DNA from 2 places in the Arthrobacter sp. MDT1-48-3 genome. Region 1 is predicted to be linked to the other one. Evidence: predicted binding sites of a transcription regulator. Region 1 holds the regulator's gene; the other holds the start of a gene.
The links. The regulator LexA, encoded in region 1, represses DNA repair genes until DNA is damaged. The targets are predictions, from matches to a motif close to TCGAACANNTGTTCGA.
Positions count from the first base shown of each region.

Region 1 (8,778 bases):
TCGGCTCATCCGGGCCCTCGAGGTGTTCGAGGTCAGTGGACGGCCCTTCAGCGCCTTCATGCCGCGGCGCGAGTACCACCAGCCCGCCGTGCAGATCGGGCTGGCGGTGGACCGCGCGATCCTGCGCGAGCGGCTCGCCGACCGCGTGCACGCCATGGTGCGGGCCGGCCTCGCGGACGAGGTGGAACGCCTTGCCGCCTCCGGGCTGCGGGAGGGGCGGACGGCGTCGCGGGCGCTCGGCTACGGGCAGTTCCTGCGCGTCCTCGACGGGTCGATGACGGAGGCGGACGCCGTCGAGGACACCATCGCGGCCACGCGCCGCTTCGCCCGGCGGCAGCTGACCTGGTTCCGCGGTGACCCGCGGGTGTCCTGGCTGGACCGGCAGGAGCCCGGACTCCTCGAGCGGGCCGTCGGGATCGTCCGTGCACCGGGGGACATATCCTAGGACGGTGACCGGATTCCCCGCTGATGCCCCTGCCCCCGCTGCCCGGCCGACGTCTGGCCTGTCCTTCACCAAGGGACACGGCACGGGCAACGACTTCGTCCTGACGCTCGATCCCGAGGGCACCGGACCTGCCGATCCGGCGTTCGTCGCGGGCCTCTGCGACCGGCACCGGGGCATCGGTGCCGACGGGTACATCCGCGCCGTGCGATCGGCAGTGCTCCCGGAGGGACGCGCCCTCCTGCAGACGGAGCCCGACGCCGAATGGTTCATGGACTACCGCAACGGCGACGGCTCCCTGTCGGAGATGTGCGGCAACGGCGTGCGTGTCTTCGCGTACTTCCTCCTCGCCAAGGGTGTCGCCGACCTGCCCGACGGCGGCGAACTCGCCATCGGGACCCGTGCGGGCGTCAAGCGCGTGACACGGTCGGGGGACGGCTACGCGGTCGACATGGGGCCGTGGGAGTTCATCTTCCCGGACGCGGCCGTCGCGCGCGGCATGGACTCCCTCGTCGACATCGGCGGGCTCGACGTCGAACGCCCGGCGCTGTCCATCAGCATGGGCAACCCGCACACCGTCGTCGCACTCGCCGATCGGGCCGACCTCGAGCGCACCGAGCTGTACCACGCCCCGGTAGTGCAGCCCCTACCACCGGCCGGGACGAACGTGGAGCTCGTGGTCCCCGCGGATCCGCTGGTCGGTGAGGACGGCGTCGGGCGACTCACCATGCGCGTGCACGAGCGCGGCGTGGGGGAGACGCAGTCGTGCGGCACCGGCGCGTGCGCAGCGGCGGCCGCCACCCGGTACTGGGCCGGCGAAGGTGCCCCGGCCCGGTGGCTCGTGGCCGTTCCGGGCGGGGTGGTGGGGGTGACGTTCTTCGACGGGCCCGAGGGCCGCGAGCACGTCCAGCTCAGCGGACCGGCCGAACTCGTCGCCGACGGCATGCTGCTGCCCGCCGGCTGAGGGCGGGAGCGGCGGGAGCGGCCGGGAGTCGTCAGGCGGGCCGGTGGACCTCGAGGATGCGGAACGACTTCGAGGTCTCGGCGCGGCGGACGGTGAAACCCTCGGGCAACTCGTCGCCGAGCCAGCGCTGAAGCGAGTCCGCACCGAGGTTCTTCTGCACCACGAGCCATGCCCGTCCGTCCGGGGCCAGGCGTGGCAGCCAGCGCAGGAGCAGGGCATGCAGTTCCTGCTTACCGATCCGGATGGGCGGATTGGACCAGATGGTGTCGAAGCGCAGGTCGGCGTCGACGTCGTCCGGCGTCGTCGCCACCACATTGGAGAGCCCCAACCGTTCGGCGTTCTCGGCCGTCAGCGCGACGCAGCGCTCGTTCACGTCCACCGCATGCACCGTCGCCGCAGGAGCCTTCAGGGCCATGGTGAGGGCGATCGGACCCCAGCCGCTGCCGATGTCCAGCAGGTGCTGTCCCTCGGGCTCGGGGACGGTGTCGAGGAGGATCGCCGTCCCCTTGTCCACGCCGTCGGGGCTGAACAGGCCCGACGACGTCACCAGGTCGCGGCGGGCGCCGGCGAGGACGACGGACAGGGGGCGGCGGACGTCGGGTCCGGCCGGTTGCGCGCTGAAATAGTGCTGTGACTCCATGCAGGAAAGCCTAGTGCCCCGGTCCGCGGCACCCTCCGGGCAGTTTTCGCGCTGGGAGAATTCGTTGGAAGGCGTCCCTCCGGCGGCCGTAGAATTGGACGACATCCACCTAGGGAGACCATGACCGAGAATCACGGACATTCCACCGGAGCCAACATGGGCCGGGAGGAGATCCAAGCCGTCATCGACCGGATCCTCGCCAGCGACGAAGCTGCCACGGCGAAGGCGACGAACGGACCTCAGAAGACGGGCGACACCGCACCGCCCGTGGAGAAGACCTGGCGGTCGCGCGCGCTCGCGCTGTCGAAGGACGAAGTGCCCTCCGACGCGGACGGGGACCAGGAGGACCTGGCCGAGCGCCGCGCGCTCCGCCGTGTCGCGGGACTGTCCACCGAACTCGAGGACGTCACCGAGGTCGAGTACCGGCAGCTGAGGCTGGAGCGGGTCGTGCTCGCCGGTCTGTGGAGCGAGGGCACGGCGCAGGATGCCGAGAACTCGCTGCAGGAACTGGCCGCCCTCGCGGAGACCGCAGGGTCCGAGGTGCTCGACGGGATCGTGCAGCGCCGGCTCAAGCCGGACCCCGGCACGTTCCTCGGGTCGGGCAAGGCCCAGGAGCTGAAGGACATCGTGCAGGCGACCGGTGCCGACACCGTGATCGTCGACAGCGAACTGTCGCCGTCGCAGCGCCGTGGGCTCGAGGACATCGTGAAGGTCAAGGTCATCGACCGGACCGCGCTGATCCTGGACATCTTCGCGCAGCATGCCAAGTCCCGCGAGGGCAAGGCCCAGGTGGAACTCGCGCAACTCGAATACCTGCTGCCGCGCCTGCGTGGCTGGGGCGAGTCGATGTCCCGCCAGGCGGGCGGCCAGGTCGGCAGCGCGAGCGCCGGCATGGGCTCCCGCGGACCCGGTGAGACGAAGATCGAACTCGACCGCCGGAAGATCCGCACGCGCATGGCCAAGCTGCGCCGGGAGATCGCGGAGATGAAGCCCGCGCGCGAGACGAAGCGATCCAACCGCCGTCGCAACCAGGTCCCCTCCGTCGCGATCGCCGGGTACACCAACGCCGGGAAGTCGTCGCTGCTGAACCGGCTGACCGACGCCGGCGTGCTCGTCGAGAATGCGCTGTTCGCGACGCTGGATCCCACGATCCGCAGGGCGGAGACGCCGGACGGCATCGGTTACACGCTGGCCGACACGGTCGGTTTCGTCCGGTCGCTCCCCACGCAGCTGATCGAGGCGTTCCGCTCGACCCTCGAGGAGGTCGCCGACGCCGACCTGATCCTGCACGTCGTGGACGCCTCGCATCCGGATCCGGAAGGCCAGATCGCCGCCGTCCGCGCGGTGCTGACCGAGGTCGACGCCCGCAAGGTGCCCGAGATCATCGTCCTCAACAAGGCCGACGCGGCCGACCCCTTCGTCATCGAACGGCTGCGGCAGCGCGAGCAGCGCTCGGTCGTCGTCTCGGCCCGGACGGGCGCAGGGCTCACCGAGCTCCGTCAGCTGATCAGCACGAACATCCCGCGTCCGGGCGTCAAGCTCGACCTGCTGGTGCCCTACGCGCACGGCGAGGTCGTCAGCCGCCTCCATGAGGAGGACGTCGAGATCCTCGGGATGGAGCACGCCGACGAGGGCACGCGCCTCGAGGTGATGGTCCGGGAGGGCCTGGCAGCCGAGCTGGAGCCGTACGTCCGGCATGAGTGAGAGCGTGCGGTCCGGTGCTGCGGTCGCGGCGCCGGACGCGGCGCACCACTCCGCCGAGGCCCGGCAGGCCCTGGAACTGCTCGACGCCGCCGTCGCGGCGATGGGCGGTGAGATGCGCGCCGGCCAGCACGAGATGGTGCGGCAGGTGAGCGAGGCCATCCGCTCCGGCGACCACCTCCTCGTGCAGGCCGGCACCGGGACGGGCAAGTCCCTGGCCTACCTCGTGCCGCTCCTCGCGCATGCCCTGGAGAGCGACCGTCCGTCGGTCGTCTCGACGGCGACGCTCGCCCTGCAGGCGCAGATCGTGGGGCGGGACCTCCCGCGCCTGTTGGACGCGGTGCGGCCCGCGCTCGCACGCCCGGTCGACGTCGCGCTCCTCAAGGGCCGCTCGAACTACGTCTGCCTGCACAAGACCGGCGGGGGATTTCCCGAGGAGGACGCCCCGGACGCCCTGTTCAGCCTGGGCGAGGACGCTGCCCCCCATCCTTCCCCTGCCGGCGGTGGAGCCCCCGCATCGGCCCTCGGGAGGGACGTGGTGCGTCTCCGCGAGTGGGCGGAGGAGACGACGACGGGTGACCGCGACGACCTCGTGCCCGGCGTGAACGACCGCGCGTGGCGCCAGGTCTCCGTCTCCAGCATGGAGTGCCTCGGCGCTGCCCGCTGTCCTGTCGCCCAGGAGTGCTTCAGCGAGAAGGCCCGGGCCGCCGCGGCCGACGCCGACATCATCATCACCAACCACGCCATGCTCGCGATCAGCGCCTTCGAGGGCATTGCCGTGCTCCCCGAATACGACGTCGTGGTGATCGACGAGGCCCATGAACTCCACGACCGGGTGACGGGCGCCGTGTCCGGACAGCTGTCCGCCTCGATGGTGATGGCCGCGGCGACCGCCCTGCGGCGCCACGCCTCCATCAGCACCGGCGCCCTCGACACCGCGGCCGCAGCGTTCGAGGCCTCCGCCGAGCTCATCCCGTCCGGCCTGCTGCCCGGCGGCCTGCCGGACGATCTCGAACAGTCGCTGGCGCAGGTCCGCGACGCGGCACGGGCCGCCCTGTCCGACACGAAGACGGACGGCAAATCGGAGGCCGACGCCGACGGTGGCCGGCAGGTCGCCCGCTCGAGGACGACGCTGGTCTTCGAGCTGGCCGAGCGCATCCTCGCGGCACCGGATCTCAACGAAGTGGTCTGGGCATCCCGCCCGAGCACCTTCACACCGGGTGCCGGCTATGCGCAGCCCGACGAGAGTGCACCGGCGACCCTGAACGTCGCCCCGCTCTCGGTGGCGGGACGGCTGCGGGAAGGCCTCTTCGAGGACCACACCGTGATCCTGACGTCGGCGACGCTCGCCATCGGCTCGGAGTTCGGTCCGGTGGCGGGGTCGTTGGGCCTCAGCGGTCCCGGTGCGCCCGCCTGGACCGGCGTGGACGTCGGGAGCCCCTTCGACTATCCGCGCCAGGGCGTCCTCTACGTGGCGAAGGACCTGCCCAAACCCGAGCGGGGCACGTCGGACGCCCAGCTGAATGAGCTGCTGGTCCTGCTCAGGGCCTCACGCGGGGGCGCTCTGGGCCTCTTCTCGTCCAAACGGGCCGCCGAGGAGGCGGCCGAGGCGCTCCGGCCGAAGGTCGACTTCGAGATCCTGTGCCAGGGGGAGTCCTCCCTCAGCGCACTGGTCACGCAGTTCGCCGACGAGCCCGACACCTGCCTGTTCGGGACCATGTCGCTGTGGCAGGGCGTCGACGTGCCGGGGGCGTCGTGCCGGCTGGTGGTGATCGACCGCATCCCGTTCCCCCGACCCGACGATCCCCTGATGACGGCCCGGACGAGGGCCGTCGCGCGGAACGGTGGCAACGGATTCATGAGTGTCTCCGCCACCCACGCGGCCGTGCGGCTCGCCCAGGGAGCGGGTCGCCTCATCCGGGCGGCGGGAGACAGGGGAGTGGTGGCAGTGCTGGACAGCCGCCTCGCCACCGCACGGTACGGCGGGTTCCTCCGGGCGGCCCTGCCGCCCTTCTGGGCGACCACCGACCGCGCCACGGTCACGGGCATCCTCGAACGCCTCTCGGGCCGCTGACGCCCGTCCCGCCGTATCCGTAGGCCTCCTGGAGGGCGCCCGGTAGGTTCGCCTGCTACGTCGGCGCCGGGAGGGACGCCGAAGCGCTCGGCGGCGTCGCCGACGACGCGCCGGAGCGCCTCCTAGAGGGCGCGCATCACCGAGACGACCTTGCCCATGATGCTGGCGTGGTCGCCCAGGATCGGTTCGTAGCGCGTGTTCTGCGGCAGGAGCCACGTGTGACCGTCACGCTGGCGGAAGGTCTTCACGGTGGCCTCGTCGTCAAGCAGCGCCGCGACGATGTCGCCGTTCTGGGCGCTCTGCTGCCGCCGCACCACGACCCAGTCGCCGTCGCAGATCGCGGCATCCACCATCGAGTCCCCGGAGACCCTGAGCATGAAGAGGTCCCCGTGCCCGACGAGCTGGCGCGGCAGGGGCATGACGTCCTCCACGACCTGGTCGGCGAGGATGGGCCCGCCTGCCGCGATGCGGCCGACGAGCGGCACGAGGGCGGTGTCGACGGCGATCTGGTGCTCGCCCGCAGGCTTGCGGTCCGTCGGGGAGGCGCCGGCGGACACCGGCTCCGACGCGAGCGTCAGGGGCAGCAGCACCTCCATGGCGCGAGGACGCTTCGGGTCCCGTCGCAGGTAGCCGAGCCGTTCCAGCTGGGAGAGCTGGTGCGTCACGCTCGACAGGCTGGCCAGCCCGACCGTGTCGCCGATCTCCCGCATGGAGGGCGGGTAGCCCTTGTCGGCGATCGAGCGCTGGATGGTCTCGAGGATGGTCAGCTGGCGCGCCGTCAGCCCCTTCGACACAGAGCGGCCCCTCGGGCGTCCCCGCCCGGCCGAGAGGGGCACGGCATCGGTGGGGACGTCGGCGATGTTCGATTCCTGCCGCGCTGCCGGTGTTGGTTCCACCACTGGTGTGCCTTTCGCCTGGGACTGCGCATCCCGTCGTATCCGCCGTGCGGCTCCCGCGCAGTGGGAGCCGTTTCTGTCAGTGGCGGATGGTTGTCTTGGGACCATCACCGGCAGGCCTGCGGCTCAGGAGCAGGACACGCCGGTGATGGACCGTGCTGTTCACGCTAGGCCAGTCCGGGGCGGTTTTCAAACATATGTTCGAGCGAGTCTCGACAAGCATCGTCCGTAGATGCTAGAAATAAGCGCAGCTGAATTAGAACGTGTGTTCGAAACACGCTGCGTTTCCACACGGAACATTCGAAGGGAAAGAGGTAGGCCGATGACAGAGGCACCAGCACCGCAGGGCAGTACGGCGTTGGCACTGGCACCCGCCCGGCCGGGGGTCCACCTCCGGCTCGTCGCGGCTCCTTCGACTCCCGCGCCGGCTTCCGTGTCGGCGGGGGAGCACCAGCTCTCGTCGCGGGAACCGGAGCGCCCGCTGACCCTCACCCGGCGGGGGCGGTTGCTCCTCGTGGGCCTGCCGATCGCGCTGGGCGTCGCCGCCCTGATCCTCCTCGGGGCCTTCCTGACCTCGCAGGCCCAGGCCGGGGAATCGGCTCCCGTCTCCTCGTCCGTCGTCGACGTCAACGTGGCCGCGGGCGAGACCCTGTGGGACCTCGCCGTGCGGTACGCCCCCGATCGCGACCCGCGCGACGTCGTCACGGAGATGGTCGAGCTCAACAATCTCCGCTCGTCCGTCGTCCAGGCCGGCCAGAGTATCTCCATACCGGCCGAGGGCTAGCCCCCGGTCCCGCATCGGTTCCCGCACTGCCGGGCAGGGCCGGTCCAGGCGCCCGACGTGCAGCATTCGCTGCGAGGGCCGTCATCGCTTAAACTTGACCGGTGCCCTCCTCCGTCGATGCCCTGGCAAACCTCCCCCTGCGCGATGACCTCGTCGGGATGCACCCCTACGGTGCACCGCAGCTCGATGTGCCGATCCTGCTGAACGTCAACGAGAACACCCACGGTGTACCGGCGGACGTGCATGCAGCCATCGTCCAGGCCGTCGCCGAAGCCACCACGGGGCTGAACCGGTACCCGGACCGCGAGTTCACCGAGCTGCGGAAGAACCTCGCCGACTACCTCGGGCACGGGCTGACGCCCGAGCAGCTCTGGGCGGCCAACGGGTCGAACGAGGTCCTGCAGCAGGTCCTCCAGGCCTTCGGCGGGCCGGGACGCACGGCGATCGGCTTCCCGCCGACGTACTCGATGTACCCGCTGCTCGCCAGCGGGACGGGAACCCGCTACATCACCGCCGAGCGCGGGTCCGCCTATTCGATGACGCCGGACGCGACAGCCCGCGCCATCCGGTCCTCGGATGCGAACGTCGTCTTCCTGTGCTCTCCCAACAACCCCACCGGCACGGCACTGGGGCTCGACGTCGTCGAGGCCGCGTACGAGGCCGGCGAGGACGCGCGGGCCATCATCATCGTGGACGAGGCGTACGGCGAGTTCGCCCAGCAGGGGACACCGAGCGCGCTCACGCTGCTCCCCGGCCGACCGCGCCTGCTGGTCTCGCGCACCATGAGCAAGGCCTTCGCCCTGGCGGGGGCGCGGCTGGGGTACCTCGCCGCCGCCCCGGAGGTCACCGACGCCCTCCGGCTGGTCCGCCTTCCGTACCACCTGTCGGCCATCACGCAGGCGGCGGCCAACGCCGCACTCACCCACGCAGAGACGCTGCTGTCCAATGTCGAGGCCATCAAGGTGCAGCGCGACCGCATCGTGCGGGAACTCGAGGACCTCGGGCTCTCGCCGGCTCCGTCGGACGCCAATTTCGTCTTCTTCTCGGGCCTCGAGGATCCCCACCGGGTCTGGGAGGGCCTGCTGGACGCAGGCGTGCTCATCCGCGACGTCGGCATTCCCGGCTCCCTGCGCGTCACCGCCGGAACAGAGCGGGAGACCACGGTGTTCCTCACAGCGTTGAAGAAGCTGCTGTAGCCGGTACCGCGGCGCCCCGCCCGGCCCGGTCCTCCTAGACTTGAAGGGTTCGGAGCGCCGCATCCTCCCGGCCCCGCGCCA
Region 1 covers NZ_JBTNDL010000008.1:38,843-47,620, reverse strand. Annotated here, with positions in the region: gene miaA (tRNA (adenosine(37)-N6)-dimethylallyltransferase MiaA) at 1-445, shown strand, start outside; gene dapF (diaminopimelate epimerase) at 450-1,406, shown strand; gene ACX80L_RS15025 (class I SAM-dependent methyltransferase) at 1,438-2,046, opposite strand; gene hflX (GTPase HflX) at 2,167-3,750, shown strand; gene ACX80L_RS15015 (ATP-dependent DNA helicase) at 3,743-5,821, shown strand; gene lexA (transcriptional repressor LexA) at 5,944-6,657, opposite strand; gene ACX80L_RS15005 (LysM peptidoglycan-binding domain-containing protein) at 7,040-7,501, shown strand; gene ACX80L_RS15000 (histidinol-phosphate transaminase) at 7,660-8,697, shown strand.

Region 2 (8,778 bases), on a different contig from region 1:
GGAGCGCGGCGTCGCCGTCGATCCCGTCACCCGGATGGGTGAGGGTGACGCGTCCGCCTTCATCTACTTCTCGGACCCGGACGGCAACGGCTGGGCCGTGCAGGAGATCCGGAACCGAGGGGACTGGCTCCTCTCGTAGGTCCTCGGCCCTCCGCCCGGGCGACGCACCGGACCCTTCCCCGCACCTCCGGGACCTCGCCGGTCAGGCCGCCGGTCAGGCCGGCGGGCTGTACAGCTGGAGGTCGTTGCCCTCGCTGTCCTTGAACGGCAGGATCCGGCCCCAGGGGTACTCGCTGATCTCCCCTTCGATCGACGCGCCACCGCGCGCGGCGATGCGCTGCACCTCGTCCTCGATGGAACCCTCGGGCGAGAAGCTGATGACGGCGCCACCGCCCGATCCGCCGTGGGTGTTCTCCCGGGCGTTGAGACCGACGGTCAGCCCACCGGCGTCGATCTCCGTCCAGTCGGTGTCCTGCATCGTCACGCTGAGACCGAGGGTGTCGCGGTAGAAGGCGACGGCCCTGTCCATGTCCTCGACGGGTACCCAGACGGCTGCAATTCCCTGTGCCATGGCGCTCCTTTCGCGGACCGCGTGCGGCGGTCCGACGGCTCGCGGGCCCTGACCGGGCCCGTCGCACCGAACGTTACCGGCACCACCCGCCGGGCTTCCCGATCGGCCCGGGGCCTTGACGGGCCCGCCGGGATGCTGTCCCGGCTACCGCGGTCTCGCGCCGGCGTGCTGCCGGGCGAGCTCGGCCAGGGAGTCGTCGACGCCGTCGTCCTGGAACGAGCCGAACCGGCGTTCCGCGGCGGTGCGCAGCAGGAAGTCGGCGATCGCGGGATTCTTCGGCAGCAGGGAACCGTGGAGGTAGCTCGCCACGATGTTCCGATGGCGGGCGCCCTCGTGGTTCTCCTCCGCATTGTTGCCTGCCCCCTTGACCACTGTCGCCAGGGGCCTCAGTCCGCTCCCGAGGAAGGTCTGCCCGCTGTGGTTCTCGTAGCCGTGGATCTCCCCGAACTCGTCGCTCCGCGCGACGACGTTGCCGATCAACCGTTCGGTCCCGCCGCGTGTCTCCAGGTCGAGGACGCCGATGCCGGGGATGACGGTGCCGTCATGCGTGCGGAAGACGTTGCCGAAGAGCTGGTAGAGGCCGCAGATGAGGAGCATCGGGGTGCCGTTCTCGGCCAGCTCCCGCAGGCGGGGGGCGATGGCCTGCAGATCGTCCTGGATCACGACCTGCCCGCTGTCCTGGCCGCCGCCGCCGACGATGATGTCGACGTCCTCCGGGAAGGCGTCCCCGGCGTTGTGCTCGAGGATCTCGGCCCCGTAGCCTCGCCACGCGAGGCGCTGCTTGAGGACGAGGACGTTCCCGTAGTCGCCGTAGATGTTCATCTCCCGCGGGTACAGCTGCAGGATGCGCAGGGAGCCCTTCGACGGATCGGCAGGGGCCTCCGTCAGCGAGCTCGCGGATGGGGCGTCACTCATCAGGAGACCACCTCGACCTTCGTGATCTTGGACAGTTCGCGGCGGACCGCGAGCATGGCGGTGTAGGTGCAGAAGATACGCTTCGGGCGCCCTGCCGACATCCGGACGAACTCCCTGAGCGCGTCGGTGATGTCGGGCTCGACGGCGCCGACTCGGACGTCGTCGTACTTGAGCCGGAGCGCCATGTCGTAGGCGCGGACGCCGCTGACGACGTCCACGCCGCCGAGGCCCAGGGAGTCGAAGTCGACGTCCCACAGCCAGGACATGTCGCGGCCGTCGGCGTAGTTGTCGTTGATGGCGATCATGGTCGCGCAGCCGGCGGGGTCGAAGGACTTCAGCCCCAGCCGGAAACCGCTCGGGTTCTTGACGAGCACCAGTTCGAGCGCCTGCCCGTCGACCACGAGGCTCTCCCCGCGACCGAAGGCGGGTTCGACGGCGGCCAGCGACGAGAACAGTCTCGCGGTGTCGGCCGTCCCGCCCAGGACCGCCCGGGCCGCCGCGAGGGCCGCCGCAGCGTTGAAGATGTTGTAGACGCCGCGGAGGCGGAGGTCGGTCCGGGTGGTCGAACCGGCGACCTCGAATTCCGCCGAGTTCCCGTCCACCGAGCGCAGCACCACGTCCGCGGGCAGGGCCGACGCCGGCGCGGTGCCCTCGGCACCGCGCAGTTCGTCGTCGTTGGGAAAGGTGCTCCTCAGCGACGCGTCGAGGCCGAAGTAGACGACCTCGGTCGCCGGTACGGACGAGGCGAGGCCCGCGACGCGGGGGTCCTCACGGTTGAGGACGACGGTCCCCGTGGTGGCGAGGGCGATGCGCTCGAGCAGGCGTGTCGTGGCATCGATCTCGCCGAAGCGGTCGAGCTGGTCGCGGAGGACGTTCAGGAGCAGCGAGTGCCGGGGTGGGACGAGCTTCACGAAGTGCACGGCGTGCGCCTCGTCGAGCTCGAGCACGGCGACGTCGGCCTTCAGGCGTCCACGCCAGTCGACCTCGCCGAGCAGCGCGGCGGCGACGCCGCGGGTGAAGTTGCTGCCCGTCCGGTTGGTGAAGACGCTCAGGCCCTGGCCCTCGAGCAGCTCGACGACCATCTTGGTGGTGGTGGTCTTGCCGTTCGTCCCGCTCACGACGACGACGCCGTGGGGGAGGCCGGAGAGCGCCCGGCCCATGAAGCCGGGGTCGAGGCGCTCGACCACGAGGCCGGGGAACGCGGAGCCGCCGCCGCGCAGGCGCGAAGCGACGCGCACGGCCTTGCCCACGAGGACTGGAAGGGGATTCATGGCTATAAATTATCGCAGGCCGGCCCGTCTTCCCGGGACGCGGCGGGGAGGCGCTGCTCACGCCGGCCCTCCGGCGGCGGCAGGACGGTGCCGGCGACCTAGAATTGAGGGATGACCTCCCCGTCCTTCTCGGCCCCCCTGCCCACGTCGGGCGCCGCTCCGTCCGCCGCCTCCGACCACGCCACGGTCCGCGCTGCCGCCGGTACGACGACGGTCCGCGCGGACGTCGTCGTCGGAGTGCTCGCGGTCCAGGGTGACGTGCGCGAGCACATCGCGACCATCACCTCGCTGGGCGGGCGCGCCGTGCCCGTCCGGCGGCCCTCGGAACTCGCAGCGATCGACGGCCTGATCATCCCCGGCGGCGAGTCCACGACGATGGACAAGCTCACCCGCACTTTCGGCCTGGCGGACCCGCTGCGGGACCTCATCGCCGGCGGCCTGCCCGTCTACGGCTCGTGCGCCGGCATGATCCTGCTGTCCGACGTCATCGCCGATCCATCGGTGGACCGGCTCGGCAATCCGCAGCAGACGCTCGGCGGGCTCGACATGGTGGTGCGGCGCAACGCCTTCGGCCGCCAGCGGGAGTCCTTCGAAACCGACCTCGCCTTTGCGGGCCTCGCAACGACCGGCAGTGCTGCGGGAGGGGACCCCGTGCGGGCCGTCTTCATCCGCGCGCCGTGGGTGGAGAAGGTGGGCGACGGCGTCGAGGTGCTCGCGCAGGTGCCCGCCGGGCAGGCTCCACAGCCGGGCCCGGCCGCCGGCACGTCCACCAGCCCGGGCGGGGCGGCGGGGGACGACGGTGCCGGCGGGGCGTCCGAGTTGGAGCCGGTCGCTAGAATTGTCGCAGTGCGTTCAGGGAACCTGCTGGCCACGAGCTTCCATCCGGAGGTCACGGGGGAGCGGCGGGTCCACGAACTGTTTATTCGGATGATCAGAGGGGAAGCGTAAGCATGTCGGGGCACTCCAAGTGGGCAACCACCAAGCACAAGAAGGCGGCGATCGACGCCAAGCGCGCGAAGTCCTTCGCCAAGCTGATCAAGAACATCGAGGTCGCCGCGCGGGCCGGCGGGGCCGACGTCGCGGGTAACCCCGGCCTCGAGCTGGCCGTGTCGAAGGCGAAGAAGACCTCCGTGCCGATCGACAACATCAACCGTGCCGTGAAGCGCGGCGCCGGCCTGCTCGGCGAGGCCGTCGACTACCAGACCATCATGTACGAGGCCCGTGGGCCCCAGGGCTCGGCCCTGCTCATCGAGTGCCTCACGGACAACAAGAACCGCGCGGCCTCCGAGGTGCGCCTCGGGATCAGCCGCAACGGCGGGACCATCGCGGATCCCGGTTCCGTGGCGTACCTGTTCGCGCGCAAGGGCGTCGTCACGCTGCCGAAGAACGGACTCACCGAGGACGAGCTGCTGCTGTCGGTCCTCGACGCGGGAGCGGACGAGGTCAAGGAGTCCACCGACACCTTCGAGATCGTCTCCGAGCCGCAGGACCTCCGGGCCGTGGTTGCGGCGCTCGATGAGAGCGGCATCGAGTACGAGACCGACGAGGTCGAGTTCGTGCCGTCGATGCAGGTGGACCTCGACGCCGACGGCGGCCGGAAGTTCCTCAAGCTCGTGGACGCCCTGGAGGAGCTCGACGACGTCCAGAACGTCTACTCGAACGCCCACCTCTCGGACGACGTCCTGGGTGAGCTCGAGAACGACGACTGACATCGCACCGCTCGGCATCGCAGGACCGGTGACACCGTGACGTACCGCGTCATGGGCGTGGACCCGGGGCTGACGCGCTGCGGCCTCGCCGTCGTCGACATCGAGCCGAACCGGCGCTCGACGCTCGTCGCCGTCGGCGTGGTCGGTACGGAGGCGGGCAGGAGCCTCGACGAGCGGCTCCTGGTCATCTCGGAGGCCGTCGACTCGTGGCTGGACCTGCACGAACCGCAGGCCCTCGCCGTCGAGCGCGTGTTCAGCGGAACCAACATCAGTACCGTCATGGGTACCGCGCAGGCGTCCGGGGTCGTCATCGTGGCCGCCGCGCGCCGGGGCATCCCGGTGGCCCTTCACACGCCCACCGAGGTCAAGGCCGCCGTCACGGGGAACGGGCAGGCGGACAAGGTCGCCGTCACGAAGATGGTGACTAAGATCCTGCGCCTGGAGACCGCGCCGAAGCCGGCCGACGCCGCCGACGCGCTCGCGCTCGCGATCACGCACGCCTGGCGGAGGGGAGTGGGCCTGCAGGGTGCTGCGGCGTCCGGCGGGTCCGTCACGCCCGCCCAGCGGATCTGGGCCGAGGCGGAAGCCCGCGCCCGACGTCGCTAGCCGGTCCGGGCCTACGCTGCCCGAACCCCGGCACGGCGCCTCGATCGCCGTCGACCGGCCCTGCAGCCGCTCCGTGCCGGAGCGGATACGCCCTTCCCGGTGTGGCGGGGTCGCCCCTGCGCGGAGAGGCCGGTACGGTTGACGATTAGAACGTATGTTCGACGCCGGGTGACAGCCCGGCCCGCCCCTTCCCACTCGTGCCCCTGGAGACCCTCATGATCAGTTCCCTGCGCGGGACAGTGACCCACGTGGGCCTGCACTCCGCCGTTCTCGACGTCAACGGCTTCGGCATGCAGGTCCAGGCCACGCCGCAGACCCTTGCCGGGCTGCGCGTCGGGGCCGAGGCGACGGTCGCCACCGCGATGATCGTGCGCGAGGATTCCATGACGCTCTTCGGTTTCGAGGACGCCGATCAGCGCGAGGTCTTCGAGACGCTCCTGGCGGTCAGCGGCGTGGGCCCCCGCCTCGCCCTCGCCGTCCTCGCCGTCCACGCACCGGACGCGATCCGGGTGGCTGCTTCCTCGGGTGACGACAAGGCGTTCAGCAAGGTGCCCGGCATCGGCCCCAAGGGTGCGCGGCGCATCGTGCTCGAACTCGCCGGGAAGCTCGTGCCCCTGGAGTCGAAGCCGGGCGTCTCCCAGCAGACGTGGCAGGGCCAGGTACTCACGGCCATGATGGGGCTCGGCTGGTCCGAGAAGGACGCCGGGGCCGCCATCGACGCGGCCGTCGCGGAGGCACCGGAGATCGCCGAGACGGGCGACGTGGGCCAGATCCTGAAGCTCACCCTGCGTCGCCTCGGCCAGGACGGCGCGCGTAGCTCGGCCCGGACGAAGGTCGGGTCATGACGGACAGTCACCCCGAGGACGCCCCGCTCGTCGCGCCGGCGGCCGACCCCGAGGACAGGGCGGTGGAGGCGGCCCTGCGGCCGAAGAACCTCGACGACTTCGTCGGTCAGAAGCGGGTACGGCGGCAGCTCTCGCTCGTCCTGGAGGCCTCGCGCCTGCGCGGGCGCAGCGCTGACCACGTCCTGCTCTCCGGCCCTCCCGGACTCGGGAAGACGACGCTCGCCATGATCATCGCCGCGGAGATGAACGCACCGCTGCGCATCACCTCCGGGCCCGCGATCCAGCACGCCGGTGACCTCGCCGCGATCCTCTCCTCCCTGACGGAGGGGGAGGTCCTGTTCCTCGACGAGATCCACCGCATGTCGCGGCCCGCCGAGGAGATGCTCTACATGGCCATGGAGGACTTCCGCGTGGACATCATCGTGGGCAAGGGCCCCGGGGCCACCGCGATCCCGCTGGAGCTGCCGCCGTTCACACTCGTCGGCGCGACCACCCGCGCCGGGCTGCTGCCCGGACCCCTCCGCGACCGGTTCGGATTCACCGGTCACCTCGAGTTCTACTCGACCGAGGAGCTCGAGCTGGTGCTCCGCCGCTCCGCGATGCTCATGGACATGAAGGTGAACTCCGCCGCCTTCGCCGAGATCGCCGGGCGTTCACGGGGAACGCCCCGTATCGCGAACCGGTTGCTCCGACGCGTGCGGGACTGGGCGCTCGTGCACGGTATCGACCTCATCGACGCGCGGTCAGCCAGCGCAGCCCTCGACATGTACGAGGTGGACGCCAGGGGCCTGGACCGGCTGGACCGGTCCGTCCTGACAGCGCTGATCACCAAGTTCAACGGCGGTCCCGTGGGGCTGTCGACCCTCGCCATCGCGGTGGGGGAGGAACCGGAGACGGTGGAGACCGTCGCCGAGCCGTACCTGGTCCGTGAGGGCATGCTGGGGCGCACTCCGCGCGGCAGGATCGCGACGGCGGCAGCGTGGAAGCATCTGGGCCTGGAGATGCCCGCGAACGTGGCCGCGGCCATGCCGGAGGACCTGTTCTCCGTGGCGCCGGACACCCTCCTCGGAGCGGAATCGGGCCTTGACAGCTGGAGCCGGCCGGACTCCTGACGAGGAGACGCCCAGCTTTCCCCTTTACACTGGTGTCTTCGAATGTGTGCCGGGGCACAGTCCTGCCGCCCACACCTCCAGTCCCAGGAACGGAAATTCCCAGTGCTCGCACATGTAGTCGCCCAGACCACCTCCGGAGATGCCCCTCCCTTCGACATCTTCTCCCTCCTGCTGCCGCTGGCGCTGGCATTCCTGATCTTCACCATGTTCCGCAGGCAGCGGAAGACGCAGCAGCAGGTGAAGGAGATGCGGACGCAGATGGAGCCCGGCACCGAGGTCATGACCCAGTTCGGCCTCTACGGGACGATCGTCTCGATCGACCAGGAGAACAACAAGGCCGTCCTCGAACTGTCGCCCGGGAACACCGCCACGGTGCACACCCAGGCCCTCTCCAAGGTCGTCACGCAGGAACCGACCGTCGCCCATGACGCGGACGCCACGGCGGACCGCGGCGATCTCGACGCCTACGACGGCGCCGCGGTGCCCGACGACGCGTCGTCGCTCGATCGGACGCCGACGGCCGGTTCGACCGCCGCGGGAACTCCCGGCGCGGTATCGGGCGTCGAGACCCCGGAGGAGACGCTGGAGCGGCTGGACCGCGAGCAGTCCACCCGGGAGAACCGCGACGCGCGGGATGCGCGCGACCCCAAAGTGAACCCCGACAACTAGCATCTTCTGGGGCGCGGTACTCAGCCGCGCCCTCTCTGGATCAACCCGGCGCGAGAGCCGCGCCACTGAATAAGGACACCCACCATGCCTCGTACCGGTCCCGGGACGGCAGCCAAGCGGACACTAGTCTGGCTGGGCGCATTGACAGCACTGCTCGCGATCCTGCTGGGAGCGGGTTCCTACTGGAGCACCGCGAGCTGGAGTCCCCGGCTGGCCCTCGACCTCGAGGGCGGAACACAGATGATCCTCGCCCCACGGGTCCAGGGCGGCACGGAGATCACCCCCGAACAGCTCGACCAGGCCGTCGAGATCATCCGCCAGCGCGTGGACGGCTCCGGCGTCGCCGAGGCCGAGATCAACACGCAGTCCGGGCAGAACGTCATCGTGTCGCTGCCCGGCACCCCGGATCCCGAGACGCGCGACCTCATCCAGGCCTCGGCCCAGATGGAGTTCCGACCGGTCCTCGCCGGAGGACCGGGCCAGGCGCCGCCCGCGGAGACCCCGACACCCGACGACCAGCTGCCGCAGCCGGCGGCCGAGCCGCAGGACGCGAGCGATCCGAACTGGATCACCCCGGAGCTCTACAAGCAGTTCGAGGCACTGGACTGCCTCGATCCCGCCGCGCTCGAGCCCGCCGAGGAGCCCGCGCCGGCCGACCAGCCGATGGTCGCCTGCGAGCCCGACACGCAGGGCAAGTACATCCTGGGACCCGTCGAGGTCCCCGGGACGGACATCTCGACCGCGAGCTACGGGCTGCAGCGCGGAGCGCAGGGCCAGGCACTGAACACCTGGGCCGTGAACATCGACTTCAACGACGAGGGCACGCAGACCTTCCGGGAGGTCACCGAGCGCCTCTACGCCATCGGCTCGGGAGACCCCCGCAACCAGTTCGCCATCGTGCTCGACGGCCGGATCGTCTCGGCGCCGACCACCAACGCCGTGATCCCCGACGGCAACCCCCAGATCAGTGGCAACTTCACGGAGGAATCCGCCGCCGCACTGTCCGAGCAGCTGAAGTACGGCGCACTGCCGATCAGCTTCGAGATCCAGAGCGAGCAGCAGATCTCCGCGACCCTCGGT
Region 2 covers NZ_JBTNDL010000004.1:182,323-191,100, reverse strand. Annotated here, with positions in the region: gene ACX80L_RS10815 (VOC family protein) at 1-139, shown strand, start outside; gene ACX80L_RS10810 (VOC family protein) at 215-571, opposite strand; gene ACX80L_RS10805 (type 1 glutamine amidotransferase) at 716-1,486, opposite strand; gene ACX80L_RS10800 (MurT ligase domain-containing protein) at 1,486-2,757, opposite strand; gene pdxT (pyridoxal 5'-phosphate synthase glutaminase subunit PdxT) at 2,869-3,705, shown strand; gene ACX80L_RS10790 (YebC/PmpR family DNA-binding transcriptional regulator) at 3,708-4,466, shown strand; gene ruvC (crossover junction endodeoxyribonuclease RuvC) at 4,503-5,072, shown strand; gene ruvA (Holliday junction branch migration protein RuvA) at 5,288-5,917, shown strand; gene ruvB (Holliday junction branch migration DNA helicase RuvB) at 5,914-7,029, shown strand; gene yajC (preprotein translocase subunit YajC) at 7,132-7,698, shown strand; gene secD (protein translocase subunit SecD) at 7,783-8,778, shown strand, end outside.
Region 2: a site for LexA is predicted at 5,219-5,234, ahead of ruvA (Holliday junction branch migration protein RuvA). Genes of this name have one in related genera too.